DNA from 3 places in the Pseudomonas sp. XK-1 genome. Region 2 is predicted to be linked to each of the others. Evidence: predicted binding sites of a transcription regulator. Region 2 holds the regulator's gene; each other region holds the start of a gene.
What was found. The regulator sigma-54, encoded in region 2, starts transcription at its own class of promoters, with help from an activator protein. The targets are predictions, from matches to a motif close to ANTGGCATNNANNTTGCTNT.

Region 1: flgB (flagellar basal body rod protein FlgB) is a predicted target of sigma-54. The motif match lies at 1,980-1,999, and genes of this name have one in related genera.
Region 3: WMW70_RS09300 (ammonium transporter) is a predicted target of sigma-54. The motif match lies at 1,262-1,281, and genes of this name have one in related genera.

Annotation. Positions count from the first base shown of each region.
Region 1 is NZ_JBBPES010000002.1:244,605-249,369, forward strand. It holds gene WMW70_RS06800 (flagellar hook protein FlgE) at 1-325, opposite strand, end outside; gene flgD (flagellar hook assembly protein FlgD) at 369-1,037, opposite strand; gene flgC (flagellar basal body rod protein FlgC) at 1,065-1,508, opposite strand; gene flgB (flagellar basal body rod protein FlgB) at 1,524-1,931, opposite strand; gene WMW70_RS06820 (peroxiredoxin) at 2,291-2,893, opposite strand; gene WMW70_RS06825 (bacterioferritin-associated ferredoxin) at 3,168-3,386, shown strand; gene bfr (bacterioferritin) at 4,064-4,534, shown strand; gene grxD (Grx4 family monothiol glutaredoxin) at 4,604-4,765, opposite strand, start outside.
Region 2 is NZ_JBBPES010000001.1:750,612-755,376, reverse strand. It holds gene lptC (LPS export ABC transporter periplasmic protein LptC) at 1-462, shown strand, start outside; gene lptA (lipopolysaccharide transport periplasmic protein LptA) at 449-991, shown strand; gene lptB (LPS export ABC transporter ATP-binding protein) at 994-1,719, shown strand; gene WMW70_RS03315 (RNA polymerase factor sigma-54) at 1,853-3,367, shown strand; gene hpf (ribosome hibernation-promoting factor, HPF/YfiA family) at 3,561-3,869, shown strand; gene ptsN (PTS IIA-like nitrogen regulatory protein PtsN) at 3,885-4,358, shown strand; gene rapZ (RNase adapter RapZ) at 4,361-4,765, shown strand, end outside.
Region 3 is NZ_JBBPES010000003.1:201,808-206,572, forward strand. It holds gene WMW70_RS09285 (DUF1989 domain-containing protein) at 1-60, shown strand, start outside; partial or broken gene WMW70_RS22085 (methyl-accepting chemotaxis protein) at 448-1,140, shown strand; gene WMW70_RS09300 (ammonium transporter) at 1,398-2,771, shown strand; gene WMW70_RS09305 (hypothetical protein) at 2,826-3,005, shown strand; gene WMW70_RS09310 (methyl-accepting chemotaxis protein) at 3,157-4,765, shown strand, end outside.

The DNA.
Region 1 (4,765 bases), on a different contig from region 2:
CGGTACCGAAGTAACCGGCACGGGTATAGCTGACCTCGCCGTTATTGCTGGTCTGGAAGAAGCCATTGCCGTTGATCGCCAGGTCCAGGGCATTCTGTGTGTAGTTGATATTGCCCTGATTGAACAGTTGCGACACGTTGCTCAGCAGCACCCCGCTGCCCTGGGCGTTCTTGCCGGAGCCGAGCACCGAGGCCGCATAGACATCGGCGAACTCCGCCCGGGACTGCTTGAAGCCGGCCGTACCAGCGTTGGCGATATTGTTGCCGGTGACGTTGAGGTCACTGCTCGCAGCGCGCAGGCCACTCAAACCGATATTGAACGACATGGAAGTCTCCTTTGCCGGAACAGCCGGCACTCAAAGCTGTTGGTTACTGACCGATGACCTGCACCTGGGACAGCGGCACACTGCCCAGCCCCGCCAGGTTGAGCATCAACTCGCTGCCGCCCAGGACCACACTGTCGACGTTGGCCGGAAGCATGGTGTAAAGCCCCTTGGTCTCGCCCTCGTAAGTCGCCTGCGCTTCAAACTTGTAGGTGCCGGGCGGCAATAGATTGCCGCTGGCATCCTTGCCGTCCCAGATAAAGCTGACATTGCCGGCGGCCTGCTCGCCCATATTGATGCGGCTCACCGCCGCCCCGGTCTTGTCGTAGACGTTGACGTAGACGTTGCTGCTGCTGGTTGGCAGCACCAGGCTGGCCTTGAAGCTCTCGCTGGTGTCGACCACCGCCGTCTCCGATGGCACTATCACCTTGCGACCGACCAGCGAAGAGGCCTGCAGGGCCTGGGAAGACTGGTAGCCGCTGAGCAGCGAGCCCATGCTGGTGTTCAGCTTCTCGATCCCTTCCACCTGGCTGAACTGCGCCAGCTGGGCAATAAACTCGCCGTTGCCCTGCGGCTCCAGCGGATTCTGGTTGTTCAACTGCGCCACCAACAGGTTGAGGAACTCATTCTTGCCCAGCTCCTTGTTGGCCGTGTTCTGATTCTTGATCTGGTACTGATCCAGTGCCGTACCACTGACATCGCCTACAGTGCTCATACTCATGCGCTCCTTGTGCCCGACGGCTTACTGACCCAGGGTCAATACGCGCTGCATCATCTGCTTGGCGGTATTCATCATTTCAACGTTGGTCTGGAAGGCCCGGCTGGCGGAAATCATGTCCGCCATTTCTTCCACCACATTGACGTTGGGGTAATACACATAGCCGCCTGCATCGGCAGCCGGATGATTGGGCTCGTAGCGCGGCACCAGGCTGCTCTGATCCTCGACGATGCCCAGCACCTGAACACCGAGACCGGCCTGGTCCTGATCGGCGAACAGCGAGCCGCGATCACCGTTCTGCGCCTGCTCGAACACGGTGGAAAACACCGGATGACGGGCGCGATAGGTCTGGTCGATGCTCGATGACACCGACTCGGCGTTGGCGATGTTGCTGGAAATGGTATTCAGCCGAGTGCTCTGGGCACTCATGCCGGTTCCGGCGATATTGAACACACTGGCTAGGGACATGGCATCGGACTCCTGTTAATCGCCGCGCAGGGCGCTGACCAGCCCTTTGAATTTGCTGTTGAGCAAGGTGAAACTGGCCTGGAACTGCACCGAGTTTTCCGCGTAGTTGGATTGCTCGATCTGCAGATCGACGGTGTTCTGATCAATCGATGGATGGAACGGTGTGCGGTAGGCCAGTTCGGCTTCCCCCACCTGGATGCCATCGGCAGCGATATGCCGGCTATCGGTACGATTCAGGTTGACCGGGCCGCGCTGGGTCTTGGCACTCTGCTCGGCCAGCACCGTGGCGAACTCCAGGTCGCGCGCCTTGTAATTCGGCGTGTCGGCGTTGGCGATGTTGTTGGCCAGGACTTCCGCACGCTGGGAGCGAAAGCCGAGTGCCTGCTGATGGATGCCGAGTGCCCGATCGAAACTGATGCTCATGGTCAGAAACCTTTGCCGGTTGCCGTTGCTGTTTTCCGTAGCAAACCATAAGCAATCGTTGTGCCATTTTATTTTTTACATATATTTCAATGGCTTATGCAATTTATCCGCTTAGAGAAAGACAAAAGCGGCAAAGGCTTTCCGCCTCCAGACGGCAATGCGGCAATGCGGCAATGCGGCAATGCGGCAATGCGGCAATGCGGCCGACAGCCTGGCATGTTGCCAGGGCATGGCAAGACTGCTCGGGCGACACCTCGCTTCGCAGCTGTATATAGATGCGCAGCGCTCGGCAACGCCCACACAAAAACCAGGCACAAAAAAACCGGCGCGAGGCCGGTTCTTTGTGCAGCGCTGCGAACCTAGAGGCCGGCAGCATTCTCCGACAGGTACTGGGCAACGCCTTCTGGCGAAGCGGTCATGCCCTTGTCGCCCTTCTTCCAGTTGGCTGGGCAAACTTCGCCATGCTCTTCGGTGAACTGCAGGGCATCGACCAGACGCAGCAACTCATCCATATTGCGACCCAGCGGCAGGTCATTGACGATTTGCGAGCGAACAATGCCTTTGGTATCGATCAGGAAGGCACCGCGGAAGGCCACACCATCGGCGTTCTCGACGTCATAGGCCTTGCAGATGGCATGGTTGATATCGGCCGCCAGGGTGTACTTGACTGGGCCGATGCCGCCCTTGTCCACCGGGGTGTTACGCCAGGCATTGTGGGTAAAGTGCGAATCGATGGAAACGCCGATCACTTCGACATTACGCGCCTGGAACTCGGGAATGCGGTTATCCAGCGCAATCAGTTCGGACGGGCAGACAAAGGTGAAGTCCAGCGGGTAGAAAAACACCAGGCCGTATTTGCCCTTGATCGCCGCGGACAGGCTAAAGCTGTCGACGATTTCGCCATTGCCCAGCACCGCTGCAACGTCAAAATCCGGGGCTTGCTTACCTACGAGTACGCTCATTCGAGATCTCCTTGATTGATCAGTCCAGAGCAGGCCCGCAGCGCGCACATAGCTTACGCAGCGCCTGGGCTTGCACCTAAAGGGCTACTCATCATACACCGCACCTTTACCCACCGCCCACCGCTGTGGCCTTCAGCCGGACCATAGCGCCACCGCCCCGACCAGGCCTGACGGCACGTCAGCAGGCACTGGCAAATAGTTTTTTTGACAAGCATTCTCATTAGCATTAGTATCTCTTGCAACTTAACCCACAGCCCAGCGGCGAGCCTAAATCATGTACGTCTGTCTTTGCGAAGGTGTTACTGACGGTCAAATTCGCGATGCCATCTACGATGGCTGCTGCAGCTATCGCGATGTCCGCGCCAGCCTCGGCGTTGCCAGCCAATGCGGCAAATGCGCCTGCCTGGCCAAGCAGGTGGTCCGCGACACCCTCAGCGAAGTGCAAAGCAGCCAGGCCGCCCTCGCCTACCCCGCCAGCTTTGTAACCGCCTGATTTTTCGCCGCTGCCAAGAACCGGACCTTGTGTCCGGTTTTTTATGGCCTGCCATCCATGGCGGCCACCCTTCGGGCCGTCGCTGCGCGACGTTAAAAATAACTCCCGGCTATTTTTTATGGCCTGCCATCTAACACGGTCACCCTCCGGGCCGTCGCTACACGACGTTAAAGATGGCTCCCGGCCATTTTTAGGCTGTGTCCCAGTGCTGCGTGCGTTCAGGCTTCGGTACTTAAGTGAGCCGGACCTGACTTCCTAGGGTGACGCGAGGCCGCCTAGGCCGTGCTCACCAGCGCTGACTGCAGAGTGTTGGCGCGCACGGTGCCCCTACCCAAACGGCCCATGCCACACGGAATTGATACATAGCCATTTTTATGGCTATGTCTGAGTTAACTGTTATCGACACGCCCAGCCCTTGTAGGAGCGGGCTTGCCCGCGAATCGAGGTCGATAGAAGAAAATCACGGCTAATAACTAAGCGTCCCCATCGCCATACGACGCTGAAAGTCTCTCCCAGAGACTTTTATCTCCGTAATTCAATGCGTTAGCCGAAAGACGCAGAAACTAAGTATTCGCACTTACATTAAATTTAACTTTAATTTCAATTGCTTAGGTTTGACAGCCGAAAACCATCGGCCCAGAATTTGGTGCTAACTCCCCTGCAAGGCAGAAGCAGACATGAAAGGCGACAAGAAAGTCATCCAGCATCTGAACAAGATCCTCGGTAACGAGCTGGTCGCGATCAACCAGTATTTCCTGCATGCGCGCATGTACGAAGACTGGGGCCTGAAAAAGCTCAGCGAGCACGAGTACCACGAGTCCATCGACGAGATGAAGCATGCGGACAAGCTGATCAAGCGCATCCTCTTCCTCGAAGGCCTGCCAAACGTGCAAGACCTGGGCAAGATCCTGATCGGTGAAAACACCCAGGAAATGCTCGAGTGCGATCTGAAGATCGAGCACAAGGCGCATATCGACCTGAAGGCGGCGATTGCCTACTGCGAGAGCATCGGCGACTACGCCAGCCGCGAGCTGCTGGAAGAGATCCTCTGCTCGGAAGAAGACCATATCGACTGGCTGGAAACCCAGCTCAGTCTGATCGAGAAAGTCGGCCTGCAGAATTACCTGCAGTCGCAGATGGACGAATAAGCGCAAAACACCGCGCCATAAACAACAAACCCCGCACTTGGCGGGGTTTGTTGTTTATGCGCAGCCAGCTTAGGCGTCGGCTTTCTGCACCGCGTCCTTGATCAGGGTCTGCAGCTCACCCTTGTCGAACATTTCCGCGAGGATGTCGCTGCCGCCGACCAGCTCACCACCGACCCATAGCTGCGGGAAGGTTGGCCAGTTGGCGTACTTGGGCAGATTGGCGCGGATTTC
Region 2 (4,765 bases):
CCGGGCACCGCGCAGAACACCATCGATTTCTACGCGACCAATATCACCACCGTGCAGTACATGCCCGACGGCTCGCTGCATTACGAGGTCACCGCGGATAAGACCGAGCATATCCAGAGTACCGACATCACCCTGCTCGACAACCCGAACATGCAGCTGTACCGCGGCGAAGAGCTACCATGGAACATCAGCAGCGAGCGCGGCGAAGTCGCCCCCGCCGGCAAGGAAGTCGAGCTGATCGACAAGGTGCGCATCGCCCGCACCGACGCCAAGGGCCGCCCGACCATTCTCACCACCAGCCGCCTGACCGTATTCCCCGAGAAGGAATATGCGCAGACCGAGCAAGCCGTTAGAATCGACGCCGCCAATGGGGTGACCACGGCACAAGGAATGAAAGCGTACTTGAATGACGGCAGGATGCTCCTGCTGTCCAATGTAAGAGGTCAGCATGAGGCTCGTTAAAACCCTCCCCCTTCTTTTCGGTCTCAGCGCCGCGCTCGGAAGCATCAGCGCCTGGGCCCTGCCATCGGATCGCGAACAACCGATCCGGATTCAGGCCGACAGCGCCGAACTTGACGACAAGCAAGGTGTGGCCGTGTACCGCGGCACCGTGGTTATCACCCAGGGCACGCTGAAGATCACGGGCGACACCGTGACCATCACCCAGACCCCGGCGGGCGATATCGACGTGTTTACCGCCGTCGGCAAGCCGGCTTATTACGAGCAGCTGCCGGCCACCGACAAGCAGATCGTCAAGGCCTACGGCCTGACCATCCAGTACTTCGCCGCCAACGAGCGCATCGTGCTGATCGACCAGGCCAAGGTGATCCAGGAAGGCAACACCTTCGAAGGCGAGAAGATCGTCTATGACACCCAGCGCCAGATCGTCAACGCCGGCCGTGCTACAGGCAGCAATGTCAGCGTGCCGCGACCGCGCATCGACATGGTGATCCAGCCCAAGAACAAACCAGCCGACCAGCAGGCGCAGTAACCATGGCCACATTGAAAGCCCAGCACCTGGCCAAGAGCTACAAAGGCCGCCAAGTCGTGCGCGACGTCAGCCTGAGCATCGACAGCGGGCAGATCGTCGGCCTGCTTGGCCCCAATGGCGCGGGCAAGACCACCTGCTTCTACATGATCGTTGGCCTGGTCCAGGCCGACCAGGGTCGCATCCTGATCGACGACCTCGATGTCAGCCACCAACCGATGCACGGCCGCGCCCGTGCCGGCATCGGCTACCTGCCGCAGGAAGCCTCGATCTTCCGCAAGCTCAGCGTGGCCGACAACATCATGGCCATTCTGGAAACCCGCAAGGACCTGGACCGCAGCGAGCGGCGCAAGGAGCTGGAAAGCCTGCTGCAGGAATTCCATATCAGCCATATTCGTGACAACCTCGGCATGAGCCTGTCCGGCGGCGAACGCCGGCGCGTAGAAATTGCCCGCGCCCTGGCGACCTCGCCCAAGTTCATCCTGCTCGACGAACCCTTTGCCGGGGTTGACCCGATCTCGGTCGGCGATATCAAACAGATCATCTACCACCTCAAGGCCAAGGGCATTGGCGTGCTGATCACCGATCACAACGTGCGCGAGACCCTGGACATCTGCGAAACCGCCTACATTGTCAGTGACGGCCAACTGATCGCCGAAGGCGACTCCGCCGCCATCCTGGCCAACCAGACGGTCAAAGAGGTGTACCTGGGGCATGAGTTCCGCCTGTAACAGGGGCTTTTCTCACGCAAACAAGCACCACCCCTAGGCAAACCCCTTAGAGTCAGGCATATAATTTGCTTCCTTGTGGCGCTTCCGCGCCCTGTAGTGGATTGCGCACAGACGCCGGTAAATAAGGTCTGCAATGAAACCATCGCTAGTCCTGAAGATGGGCCAGCAGCTGACGATGACACCGCAGCTGCAACAGGCCATTCGCCTACTCCAACTGTCGACCCTGGATCTGCAACAAGAGATCCAGGAGGCACTGGAATCCAATCCGATGCTCGAACGCCAGGAAGACGGCGAAGATTTCGACAACTCGGACCCCATGGCCGATGGCGCAGAAAGCGCCACTTCCAGCGAACAGCAAGAGTCCAGCTTCCAGGAGCCCAACTACCAGGAAACCACGCAGACCGTGGACAACCTGGAAGAAGGCGACTGGGGCGAGCGCATTCCCAATGAACTGCCGGTCGACACCGCCTGGGAAGACATCTACCAGACCAGCGCCAGCAGCCTGCCGAGCAGCAGCAACGACGATGACGAGTGGGACTTCACCACCCGCACGTCCAGCGGCGAGAGCCTGCAGAGCCATATGCTCTGGCAACTCAACCTTTCGCCCATGTCCGATAAGGATCGCCTGATCGCGGTCACCCTGATCGACTGCATCAACGAGCAGGGCTATCTGGAAGAAACCCTGGAAGAAGTGGTTGAAGCCTTCGACCCGGAACTGGATATCGAACTGGACGAAGTCGAGGCCGTGCTGCACCGCATCCAGCAGTTCGAGCCCGCTGGCATTGCCGCGCGCAACCTCGGCGAATGCCTGCTCCTGCAACTGCGCCAGCTGCCCGCCAAAACCCCCTGGCTGAGCGAGGCCCAGCGCCTGGCCAACGACTACCTCGACCTGCTCGGCAGCCGCGACTACAGCCAGCTGATGCGCCGCATGAAGCTCAAGGAAGACGAGCTGCGCCAGGTTATCGAGCTGATCCAGAGCCTCAACCCGCGCCCCGGCTCGCAGATCGAATCGAGCGAGCCGGAATACGTGGTGCCCGACGTGATCGTACGCAAGCACAACGAGCGCTGGCTGGTGGAGCTGAACCAGGAAGCCATGCCGCGCCTGCGGGTCAACGCGCAGTACGCCGGTTTTGTGAAGCGCGCCGACTCCAGCGCCGACAACACCTTTATGCGCAACCAGCTGCAGGAAGCGCGCTGGTTTATCAAGAGCCTGCAAAGCCGCAACGAAACCCTAATGAAGGTCGCCACGCAGATCGTCGAACACCAGCGCGGCTTCCTCGACTACGGTGACGAGGCGATGAAACCTCTCGTATTGCACGATATCGCCGAGGCGGTGGGCATGCACGAGTCAACCATCTCGCGGGTCACCACGCAGAAATTCATGCACACCCCGCGTGGCATTTACGAACTGAAATACTTCTTCTCCAGCCACGTCAGCACCTCCGAGGGCGGCGAATGCTCGTCCACCGCGATCCGCGCCATCATCAAAAAACTGGTCGCCGCGGAAAATGCAAAAAAGCCGTTGAGTGACAGCAAGATCGCTGGTTTACTGGAAGCACAGGGCATTCAAGTAGCCCGCCGTACAGTCGCAAAGTACCGTGAATCCCTCGGGATAGCGCCATCCAGCGAGCGCAAGCGATTGATCTAGGCGGTACAAGAAGGAAGACGGTTCACACTGCACGCAACAACACCCGGCCTCGCCTTTTCGCGCAAGCAACTTCGCTGCCAATGCGCGGGCGGCGACAGTGCCAGACTCGTTCTGCCAGGGTCTTCCACGCCACAGTGTTCCGGCGGCAGGCCTATTGCCTGCCTCTTACACACGGCAACAAGGAGAATGCGGTATGCAAGTCAACATCAGTGGACACCAGCTGGATGTGACCGACGCCATGCGCGCCTACATCGAGGAAAAACTCGGTCGATTGGAGCGCCACTTCGACAAAATCACCAATGTGCAAGTCATCATGGAGGTCGAGAAGCTCAAGCAGAAAATCGAAGCGACCCTGCACATTGCCGGCGGCGAGGTTGTCGCCAATGCGGTACACGAAGACATGTATGCAGCAATCGATTTACTCACCGACAAACTCGATCGCCAACTCATCAAGCACAAGGAAAAACAGCTCGACCGTCAACAGGGCGCACTGGCCCGCTGACCTCGTCTATCTCCTATGATCCGACTTGAAACTATCCTGACCCCCGGCCGTTCCCTGGTGAACGTGCCGGGCGGCAGCAAAAAACGTGTTCTCGAACAGATTGCCAACCTGGTGGCGCGCGAGCTGCCTGACCTGGACGGCCAAGACATCTTCGAAAGCCTGATCGCCCGCGAAAAACTCGGCTCGACCGGTTTCGGCAATGGCATCGCCATTCCGCACTGTCGCCTGCCCGGTTGCAACGCACCGATCAGCGCCTTGCTGAGACTCAATGCCGCGGTGGACTTCGATGCCATCGACGGTGCCCCGGTCGATCTGCTGTTTGTTCTGCTGGTTCCCGAAGCCGCGACCGACGCCCACCTGGAACTGCTCCGGCAGATCGCCAGCATGCTCGACCGCAGCGACGTGCGTGACCGCCTGCGCCAGGCTCAGAGCAATGAGGCCCTGTACCAGGTGGTGGTCGACGTGCAAAGCCAACTCAATCGAGACTGAGCATGCGCCTGATCATCGTCAGCGGTCGCTCCGGCTCCGGCAAAAGCACCGCCCTCGATGTACTTGAGGACAACGGCTTCTATTGCATCGACAACCTGCCCGCCGGCCTACTCCCAGAGCTGGCCGAGCGCGCCCTGCTGCATACCGAGCTGCTCCACCCGCAGGTGGCCGTGTCGATCGATGCGCGCAACCTGCCCAGCCACCTCAAGCGCTTCCCCGAGCTGCTCGAAGAGGTACGCGCGCGGCATATCAAGTGCGATGTGATCTACCTCGACGCCGATGAAGAGACCCTGCTCAAGCGTTTCTCCGAAACCCGCCGGCGCCATCCGCTGACCAACGAAAGCCGCTCGCTGGCCGAAGCCATCGCCGACGAAAGCCTGCTGCTGGGCCCGATCATCGACCTGGCC
Region 3 (4,765 bases), on a different contig from region 2:
GCCACGGTTGGCCCTGGCACCATCGCCTACGACCCGGAGAAAACCCGCGTGCGGGCATAAGCCCAGTCGACTGGCCGAAGAATTGCTAGGGTCTGTTGCCTGCATGGCCCAGTGCCGGGCTTTGCAGGCAACCATGGTCTCGTAAGCAGGGAGTAGTGGCCAATGTGGTTCAACGATGCGTCCAAGGAGCTGGCCGGCGACCTCGCCCAGCGGCTCAGCCAACTGATCGATGATCAGCCGAGCGACACCCAGCACAGCCCACGCCTACAACGCCACCCGCAACTGCTCGACGCTCTCCAGCGCCTGAGCCGTAGCTGGCGCGCCCACCAGCAGTTCCAGCAACAGGCCCGTGCCACCCCGCCCGCCCCCTGCAGCGCCGAGCAGTATCAGCAACTGTGCGAGCGACTGGCCAACAGCGAACGCCAGCGCCAGCAGCTGGAGCAGCAGATGCAGCGCAGCCAGGAACAGTGCCATGCCTACGCGGCCCGCGAAGGCCAGTGGCAGCAGGACGCCCAGGCCTGGGCGCTGACTCAGCAAACCCTTACCGAGGGCTGCTGGGACCTCAGCGTGGTCAATGGCGACGCCGACCACCCGAACAATGTCATCCGCTGGTCCGATCAGTTTCGCAACCTGATCGGCTACAGCCGCGCCGAGTTTGCCGATGGCTGGGACAGCTTCTTCGGCGTAGTCCCCGCCGAGGACCTGAAGCAGGTCATGCGCGTATTCGCCGGGCACATCGCCGACCCCAAGGGCGAGCCAGCCTATGTGGTGGAGTACCGCATGCGCCACAAGACCCGCGGCGAAACCTGGTACCGCGAGCGCGGGCGCTGCCTCTATGACGCCAACGGCGTGCTGGTACGAGTGATCGGGGCCGTGCGCGACATCAGCGATGAAAAGGCCGCCGAGGCCCTGCGCCTGCGCGAACAGGACAGCATTCAGAACACCTACAAGCAGATTGCCCAGGTTGCCGAGGCCATCAAGGGCATTGCTGAACAGACCAACCTGCTGGCGCTCAACGCCGCCATCGAAGCCGCCCGGGCCGGCGAACAGGGTCGCGGTTTCGCCGTGGTGGCGGACGAAGTACGCAACCTGGCCCGGCGCACCCAGGAGTCGGTGCAGCAGATCCAGAACATGCTGCAGCGGAACCGCTGAAACGACCCAAATTCAGGCAAATAGGCCGCCAAACGAACTGCAACAGGGCATTTCATCACCCGATTATCCGCCACCTCCCCGGATTCTGGCCGCAGTGCGAGAAAGGCGTTATGGCACAGGGATTGCTTATTCTTATAGGGAACTTTTTATAACTACGAATAAACACCCAAGGCCTGCGGCCATCCACTCCAACAAAAGCTGCCAACACCGCTGTATCACCACGAATTCGAATCGAGGATCGACTGATGGAAGAGCAGAAAACCCCCACTCTAGAGGAGCTACAGGCTCTGATAGAGATGACCAACACCCTGAATATGGAAATATTCTACTGGTGGTGTATCGCCCTGATGGTTTGCATTCATGCCGGCTTCCTGTCCTATGAGATCGGTGCCTCACGCCTGAAGAACGCCCTGGCGGCCGGGGTGAAGAATATCCTCGCCTTCGGCTTTATTGTTCCCAGCGTATTTCTGCTTGGCTGGGCCGTGTACAACGGCTTCCCCGACGGCCTGGTGCCGCGCATGGACGCCTTCCTCGCCGGCATGCCCTGGAGTGAATCCATGGGGCCGAACATCCAGGACAATGCCACCGGCATCTTCTGGGCGGCCTTCGCCATGTTCGCCGCCACCACCGGTTCGATCCTGTCCGGCGCGCTGATCGAGCGTGCACGGATGAGCGCCTTTATCATCCTCACCATCGTGCTGGGTGGCTTCCTCTGGTTGGTCGCGGCCTCCTGGGGCTGGCATCCGGAAGGCTGGTTGACCGTCAAGTGGGGCTACCATGATGTCGGTGCCGCCGGTGTGGTGCATCTGATTGCAGGCTTCTTCGCCCTGGCCGTGGTCATCAACCTCGGTGCGCGCATCGGCCGCTTCAACGAGGACGGCAGCGCCAACGCCATCGTCGGCCACAGCATGCCGATGAGCGTGGTCGGCCTGATGCTGATCATCGTCGGCTTCTTCGGTTTTCTCGGCGGCTGCATCATCTACAACTCGGGTGCCCAGTGGATCAACATCTACGGCCAGCCGACCAACCTCTCGGCCTTTGCCTTCAACACCCTGATGGGTTTTGCCGGCGGCCTGATCGGTGCCTACCTGACCACCCGCGAGCCGTTCTGGATGATGTCCGGTGGCCTGGTCGGGATCATCTCGGTGGCTCCGGGTCTGGACCTGTACCACCCCGGGCTGGCCTACCTGATCGGCATGGGCGTCGCCGCTGCCGCTCCGCTGGTCAACAACCTGCTGCTCAAATTCCGTCTGGATGACGCGGTCGGTGCCTTCGCTGTACACGGCTTCGGCGGCTTCGCCGGCCTGGTGATCAGCGGCGTCTTCCTTGCCGGTTACCCGAACGTGAACGGCATGGCCCCCATCAGCTTCTTCGGCCAACTGGGCGGTGCCGTGGTACTGGCTGCGCTGGGCTTTATCCCTGGCTACGTCATTTCCTACGCGCTCAAGCACTTCGACATGCTACGGGTTCCGGCCCACGCCGAAGAGCGCGGCCTCGACCTGACCGAAGTACCGGCCCAGGCCTACCCGGAGTGGGACTCGATGTACGGCACCAGCACCAGCGTAGGCGGCTCTGCCCCTGCACCCACCAGCCTGATCGGCGAAAGCAAACCGGCCTGAGTGCCATGTGGCCTGCTGCCAACGGGCGGCAGGCCAACCTAAAGGAGCCTTACCATGAGCATCACCACCTTTGACGGTGCCAGCGCCGTGTTCACCTTTGCCGACAAACCCGCCATCCTGATCTTTATCAGCCTGCTGGTGGCCGGCGTCAGCCTCTACGCGCTGATCGCCACCATGATCCACGAGAAGCACAGCTACGCCCTTCCGGATGACGAGCTGCCCAAGATTAAGTGAGCCCCCGGCCGGCGGCGTTCGTCGCCGGCCCCTTTTCCGCGTCGCTACCACGCCACCGCCCTCTTCGCGCAGGAAGAGCCCTTGGGTTTTGCCGCGCTCGCCTTGCGTATCGATCAGCCCGGTAGCGTCCTGAAATATCGAGGAGTCGTTCATGGCCTGGTTCAAATCCGCCGCCCCCGTTGTGCCAGCCTGGCAGGCCGCCCTGCTCACCGGTGATGTTGAACGCGCCCTGCAGCTGGACGACGGCAGCCTGCCCGAGCACCTGCGCAGCTGCCTGGAACGCGGCCTGAGCGAGCCGCCGCCGAGCGAGGGGCGCACCCTGGGCCTGCTCTGTGGCCGCCTCGACGCCTTGCAGCGGCATGCCATGCAGGCGGCCGAACAGACCGAGAACAGCCTGGCCGAAATCGCCGTCCGCAGCGGCGAACAGCTGACCTTTCTCGACCATACCCGCGGCTTTCTCGACCACAGCAGCCGCAGCGCCGATGAACTGCGCGGCGAGCTGGCCCGCGAACTGGAGAGCACCCAGCGGTTCTTCGCCAGCCAGTTCGCCGAGCTGCAACAGGCCATCGAGGAACGCGCCAGCGCCTCACACCAGGTCATCCGCTCGATCGACGAGATCGGCCGCACCGTGCAACTGCTGTCGATCAACGCCGCCATCGAGGCAGCCCATGCCGGCGAGGCCGGGCGTGGTTTCGCCGTGGTCGCCAGCGAGATCCGCGACCTGGCCCTGCGCACCCAGGCCAACACCCGCCAGGCTTTCGAACAGATCGACATGTCCCAGCTCAGCGAGCGCCTCGACGCCCTGCTGCACAGCGCCGAGGCGCGGTTGCAGCAACTCAGCGGCCAGGTCGGTACCTCGCTGTCCAGCCTGCATGGTCTGTTCGGCCAGATGGCCGCGCGCCTGGACGAGGTCGAAGGCAACAACAAGGTCATAGTCGCCGGCGTGCAACTGGGCCAGAGCGCCGATGCGCAACTGCGCGGGCGCAGCAACTGGAGCCGCTCGCTGCTCCATGATCTGGCCTCGGTGTATTCCGCCCCGGACCCGCGACAAGGCCTGCAGCGCCTGCTGCACGAAGAGCGTCTGCACCTCGACCCGCATTACGACCGCCTGGCCGAGATCCGCGCCCTAGGTGAAATCCGCGTGGCCATCGAGCCGGCCTTCAAGGGCCTGTCCTTCCGCACCGAGGCCAGCGGCCCGCTGCAGGGGCTGGACGCCGAACTGGCGCGCGCCTTCGCCCGCTGGTTAGGCGTGCAATGCCGCTTTATCGAACACCCCTGGGACCGCTGCCTGCAATTGCTGGAGGCCGGCGCGCAACGCCGCGACAACGAGGCCGACCTGGTGTGGAGCGCCATGCCGCCAATGCCCGGTTACGACCAGGTGGCCTTTTCCGCGCCCTACGTGTTCCTCCCCTACGTGCTGGCCAAACGCGCCGGCGATACACGCATCCAGGGCGTCGAGGACCTGGCCGGCAAGGTGCTCGGCTGCATCAACGACCCAGCGGCCATGGCCACCCTGGAGGAACGCGGCCTGCGCTGGCAGGCCAACCGGCACAAGCCGGGCGGCAAGGTCGAACTGGCCAACCTGCTGGCCTACAGCGACCAGAGCCTGATCCACGACTGCCTGGCCGATAGCACGGTGGACGCCTTCGCCGTCGACCTGCCGATCTACCACTGGGCCTGCCAGGGCGAACGCAGCCCATGGCGCGGTCGCCTGGAAATCCTCCCTGGCAACCTCAGCCCCAGCCTGTGGTACTACTCGG